One region of the Oceanobacillus sp. FSL K6-2867 genome, then DNA from elsewhere that is predicted to be linked to it. Evidence: riboswitches for the same ligand, from Rfam matches in the RefSeq annotation. Region 1 holds a riboswitch; the other holds the start of a gene.
The links. Region 1 has a riboswitch for S-adenosylmethionine ahead of NSQ77_RS08330 (MetQ/NlpA family ABC transporter substrate-binding protein). Riboswitches for the same ligand answer to the same signal wherever they lie in the genome.
Positions count from the first base shown of each region.

Region 2: linked by a shared signal. The riboswitch ahead of NSQ77_RS02650 (methionine ABC transporter ATP-binding protein) and the one ahead of NSQ77_RS08330 (MetQ/NlpA family ABC transporter substrate-binding protein) in region 1 are both predicted to bind S-adenosylmethionine.

Region 1 is NZ_CP150144.1:1,688,046-1,691,205, reverse strand. Features, by position in the region: gene NSQ77_RS08335 (ATP-binding cassette domain-containing protein) at 1-318, opposite strand, end outside; gene NSQ77_RS08330 (MetQ/NlpA family ABC transporter substrate-binding protein) at 732-1,553, opposite strand; SAM riboswitch class I at 1,643-1,753, opposite strand; gene NSQ77_RS08325 (PPC domain-containing DNA-binding protein) at 1,905-2,405, shown strand; gene NSQ77_RS08320 (pyridoxal phosphate-dependent aminotransferase) at 2,512-3,160, opposite strand, start outside.
Region 2 is NZ_CP150144.1:575,949-579,108, reverse strand. Features, by position in the region: gene NSQ77_RS02660 (toprim domain-containing protein) at 82-438, shown strand; gene NSQ77_RS02655 (thioredoxin family protein) at 461-775, shown strand; SAM riboswitch class I at 969-1,070, shown strand; gene NSQ77_RS02650 (methionine ABC transporter ATP-binding protein) at 1,233-2,264, shown strand; gene NSQ77_RS02645 (methionine ABC transporter permease) at 2,254-2,922, shown strand; gene NSQ77_RS02640 (MetQ/NlpA family ABC transporter substrate-binding protein) at 2,987-3,160, shown strand, end outside.

The DNA of each region.
Region 1 (3,160 bases):
CGGCGTTGCAATATTGTCATATACAGTAGCAGTTTTTAATAGATTGAAATGCTGAAAAATCATGCCGACCTTTTGTCGCGTTTGACGCAGTTTTTCTGGTGACAGAGAGGTCAATTCAGTTCCATTGATTGAGACATTTCCGCTTGTTGGCTTTTCCAGTAAATTGACAAGTCTAATTAATGTACTTTTACCAGCGCCACTATAGCCAATGACACCATGGATTTCTCCCTTTTTAACATGAAGGTTAACATTATTTACAGCTGTTACGTCCCCATTTTTAGATGGGAACACTTTCGTGATGTTTTCTAATTTAATCATCTAACCTACATTCCTTTCGAAAAAGAATGCTGCTATGGAGCCGCAACATTCTTTTGTTAAAATAATGAAGTATAAAATTTGGCTGAATTATTTCTATAATTAAAACAGCCACTTCCAGCTCAAGCGCCCAGCGGCTAGCGAGACTTCCTTTACCTCATGACGATCTAAAGAAGACTTGCCGACTGTCAAGACATGAGGCTTAGTTACACTTATACCCTTGTGGTGAAATCGGGCATCGACTCCAAGTAAAAAGGATGGCCGACTAAAATCAGGCTAAAGCCTAACGTTGGCATACCTCTTACAGGGGCATGTTTCCTTTATCTACTCCGTAAGAATGTTCGACAGGTCGAACCACTCTAAAGTTCGGGGCGCAGTCCGTACGTCGCTAACCGGGCACTTCCGCTTTTGTATACTTATTCATCCCAGCTTGGGATTACAGAGCCTTGAAACTCTTCTTCAATAAATGCTTTCACTTTATCGGATTGGTATGCTTCGACGAATTTTTGAACAACTGGGTCATCTTCATTCTCGGAGCGTACAACGATATAGTTTACATATGGAGAGTTGGTGGATTCTAATAGAATTGAATCTTCTTTTGGACTAATTCCTGCTCCTAAAGCGAAATTCGTATTAATTGCAGCTGCATCGACTTCGCTGAGCTGATTTGGAATTTGGGCAGCATCTAATTCAACAAATTCCAAATTCTTCGGGTTCTCCACTACATCGTGGATAGAAGCAGTTTCTTTCTTGCCTTCTTCGAGTGTAATAATCCCTGTCTCTTCCAAAATAAATAACGCTCGCCCACCGTTTGTCGGGTCATTTGGAAGGCCAAATATTGCGCCATCAGGCAGATCATCAATACTCTCATATGTATCAGAATAAACACCCATTGGGTTTAGAATGGTCTTTCCAACAGGCACTAAATCTGTCCCATGATCCTCATTAAATTGATCTAAGAAAGGTTTATGCTGATAGCTGTTTACATCTAAATCACCTTCAGATAATGCGGTATTCGGTAGAACATAGTCAGAAAATACTTTCAGCTCCACTTCTAGCCCATTTTCAGCAGCAACCTCAGCAGCTGCTTCTACAATTTGTTCATGTGGACCAGCGGTAACACCAACCACTATTTTATTCTCATTAAGTGCATTGCTGCTGCCGGAGGCATTATCACCACAAGCAGCTAGTACTCCAGCTAATAAAATAATTGATACAACATTTCTTAACTTTTTCATTCCATAACCCCCTGTAATATAGTAATGTAACGATAATTAAATAGCCTCTCTTTAAAAGAAAGAGAGGCTTGTATATACTACAGAGTCCTCTCTCATCTTTCAAAACGTAATGTTTTGCAGGATTTAGCACCTTTCTATGCTGTAACATAAAAGGTTGCCGAGCTTCATTGGGCCAGTCCCTCAGCTACTCTTGATAAGAGATGTTAGCTATTCGATTCTATTAATTAAAATTAACGTATAATTGTAATTCAGTCAATACTTATTTTATTTATTGTTGCATTTCTTTTGTGACTACCATTATTATTGTGATAATTAGAATTTTCAGTATTGCAGATGAGGAGAGGTTAATTGATGACATTGTGTCGTGCGCATTATGCCAAAGGAAAGACAGGAGCAATTCTTGCAGCAAGATTATTAACTGGAACAGATCTTTTAGCAGGGATTGAACAGCTATGTGGCGAAAATAATATTCAGTCAGCGGTAATCAGCAGCTGTTTTGGCAGCTTCCAGCAAGCAGGTTATTTATATTTAGTACCAAATAGTGAATCAAAAGTTGGTGCTGGATATGGGGAGTTACAGGTAAGGCAGGGACCAGTTGAGTTTTTGCAGGGAACTGGGGTTGTATGCAAGCGAGAGGGTGAGTATGAAATCCACTTTCATGGCACAATGTGTGATCAAGCAGGAAATGTTTTCGGTGGTCATCTAGTAAAAGGGGAAAATCCTGTTATTACAGTAGATCTTGTTCTTACAGCTGTTGAAGGAATGACCTTTAGCCGGGAGTATGATGAAGAAACAGGAGGAAACCAATTTTATCCTTTGGAACATGGAAGGGCTGTGACGAACAGCTTATGAAAAAGCTGTAAGATAGTTTTTTAAAGTGATTGATCGTTTGGAGCAATCCTGAATCATAAAAAGGTGATCTTAGTCGAGCTACTCTGTTAAGATCACCTTTCCTATGTTAAAAAATATTTAGCTTCTCAATGCGCTGGATTGCTTCTTTGATACGTTCTTCATCAACAAGCAAGCCAATACGGACATAACCTTCACCAAACGACCCGAAACCATTTCCAGCAGCTACTGCGACATCTGCTTTTTCTAATAGAAAATCAGCAAACGTTTCACTTGTAAAGTCCTTTGGAACGGGCAGCCACGCAAAGAAGGAGCCTTTTGGAGCCTCAACTTCCCAGCCAATTCGTTCACATTCAGCTATTAATACATTTCTACGTCCTTCGTAAAGAGCAACTAACGCTTCAACACAAGCTTGGTCATCTGATAAGGCAACAGCTGCGGCATGCTGTACAGCCGGGAAGATACTTACAAATAAATGATCCTGCAATAGATTAATTGCCTCTATCATGTCTTTATTACCTACTGCAAATCCGACACGCCAGCCGGCCATATTATATGACTTCGATAACGTATAAAGTTCAATTCCAATATCCTTTGCACCTTCAGCTTCTAAAAAGCTAATCGGCTTATTATCGTCAAATCCGATTGCTCCATAAGCAAAGTCATGTACGATTCCAATGGAGTGTTCTTTGCCCAGCTTAACCGTTTCTTCAAAAAAAACTTTCGAAGCAGTGGCACCTGTGGGGTTATTTGGATAA
Region 2 (3,160 bases), 1.1 Mb from region 1:
AATTTCGCGGTCCTTTTCATCCTCCTTTTTGAACATGAATTAGGTAGGCAACTTTCTTGCTTGCATAAGGAGTGCTCATGTATGATATCTGCTGAATTTGAAAAAGTGATTATTGTCGAAGGGCTTACAGATAAAAAACAAATTGAAAAAGTAATCAATGACGAAGTTACAATCGTATGTACAAACGGTACATTCGGGGTAGAGCGGTTTGATGAATTACTCGAAACATATGGATTGGACGATAAGGATGTGTTTATTCTAGTAGACGAGGATAAATCTGGATTGAAATTGCGTAAGCAGCTGGCTCGTGAATTGCCGCATGCTGAGCATATTTATATTAGTAGTGAGTATCGGGAAGTAGCAGCTACGCCAGAGAAAATACTTGCCAGTACACTGCTGAGTAAACATTTTTCTGTTCGTCCAATATTTTTAATATAGATAGAACTTAAGGTGGTAAACAATGCAGCAAATAACAGAAGCAAATCTGGACCAGGAACGCATGTTACTATATATCTACACACCTTTTTGTGGAACATGTACAGTAGCAAGGTCAATGCTTGATAAAATCGAGTCTGTTCACGGACTGGATATTTTTTTCGAGATGAATGCGTCCCTGTATCCAGACTTTATGCAGGAAAATAAAATTGAAAGTGTACCATGCCTTCTCATTAAAGAAGGAAATGAAGTGAAAGAAAAAATCTATGCCTTTCAATCAATAGGTAATTTATATAGCTATTTAATGACATATAAGCCGGAATTATTTGCCGCGCACTAATGAGTATTATTATTCGTCTTTAAAGTGCATAAAATAAAAACTGGAAGGACGGGAGATACTATTTTCAGTGAAAGAACCCCTCCCTCTAATTGAAGTTTCACTTTGCCAGCAGTTAAATGCCAATTATAATTGACACAGGTATTTTCACATGCTACGATAGTGACACTGAATTGCCAAATCAGATACGATCTATCTCTTATCTTGAGCGGTGGAGGGACTGGCCCTTTGAAACCGCGGCAACCTTCAATTTTTGAAAGGTGCCAATTCCTGCAAAGTAAACTTTGACAGATGAGAGAACGTGAGACTTTTAATGATATAACGTCTTTCTGTTCTCTTTACAGATGGACGTTTTTTGTTTTTCACAGATGGAAAGTATTAATCTTCTTACCTGCGCAAGTGTAATGAAGGAATTTGTTTATAGGCATTGTGAAAGCCAGAGCATAAAGGAGGACGTGAAGTGATTTCGATTGAGGGTTTACGTAAGGTTTTTAAACTAAATAATAATGACATTACAGCTGTTGATGATTTGACCCTTACGATTCCTGAAGGTGATATTTTCGGTGTGATTGGCTATAGTGGTGCAGGAAAGAGTACATTCGTCAGACTGCTTAACCGACTGGAAGAACCATCATCAGGACGAATAGTTATTAATAATGAAGAAATAACCGCACTTAATTCTAAAGAGCTCCGCTTGGCAAGACAGGGCATTGGGATGATTTTTCAGCATTTCAATTTGCTCTGGTCCAGAACGGTTGAAGCAAATATTGCATTTCCGCTGGAAATCGCGGGAGTTCCAAAACAAGAGCGTGAAAGGCGAGTACAAGAGCTCATTGATTTGGTTGGATTAAGCGGACGTGAAAAAGCGTATCCGTCACAGTTAAGTGGCGGACAAAAGCAGCGTGTTGGTATCGCCCGGGCACTTGCGAATAATCCCAAAGTGCTATTATGTGACGAAGCAACATCTGCACTGGATCCGGAAACGACGAATGCAATCTTGAATTTGCTCGTTGATATTAATCAAAAACTTGGACTGACAATTATTCTAATCACACACGAGATGCATGTGATTCGGAAAATTTGTAACCAAGTAGCTGTTATGGAGAATGGAAAAATTGTTGAACAAGGTAATGTTCTTGATGTATTTACCAATCCAGTACAGCCTGTTACGAAGAAATTTGTACAGCAAATTATGGGGATGCATGATGAAGAAGATGACATTACCAATTTAATTGAGAACTATGAAAATGGTAATATTCTTAAGCTTCACTTTTTAGGGGAAGCAACCAATCAAACGCTTATAAGCCAACTGGCAAAGCGCTTTGATATTGATTTAAATATTTTACAAGGAAAAATTACACAAACACAGGCTGGCGGATATGGTACTTTATTCGTTCAAGCTATAGGTGAACAAGAGGAAATTGGTAGAGCAGTAAGCTTTATACAGGAACAAACCTCGGTCGAAGTGGAGGTTATCCGGGATGTTAACTAAGTTATTCCCAAATATTAAATATGATGATTTAGTTGAAGCAGTTTATGAAACATTTTATATGACCGTTATATCTGTAATTGGTACGTGTATATTTGGTCTGCTATTAGGCTTGCTTCTATATTTAACGTCAAAAGAAGGCATTTGGCAAAATAAATTTATTAATTTTATCGTAGCGGCTTTTGTGAATATATTTAGAGCAATTCCGTTCATTATATTAATCTTATTATTATTTCCGTTTACCAACTTTCTTGTCGGAACAATACGTGGACCAAACGCAGCATTACCAGCACTGATTATTGGTTCTGCACCGTTTTACGGAAGACTTGTTGAAATTGCGCTTAAGGAAGTAGATAAAGGTGTGGTCGAGGCAGCAAAAGCAATGGGTGCCAAAACACGAACAATTATTTTTCGCGTTCTGCTCCCTGAATCAATGCCAGCATTGGTTTCAGGGCTTACAGTTACCTCAATTGCATTAATTGGCTATACAGCTATGGCTGGAGCGATAGGTGCAGGTGGCCTTGGGAGCTACGCTTATTATTTCGGATTCCAGCGCAGAGATTTTGATGTTGTATTTCTTTGTACCGTTATTATTGTAATTATCGTGTTTATTTTCCAATTTATTGGAGATTTTATCACAAATAAGCTTGATAAACGTTAAGTTTAACATGGAAATTGGAACTATCTTTATCAATTCAATAAAATAGTGGGAAGGAAGAACAAAAATGAAAAAGTTTTTAGCAATTGCGGCATTTGCACTCGTACTTTTATTAGCAGCGTGCGGTGGAAATGATTCAGACAATGGATCGGAAACAGAAATCACTGTTGGAGCTTCAAGCACTCCACATGCAGAAATTTTGGAAGAAGCTCAGCCATTGCTTGAAGAACAAGGAGTAACA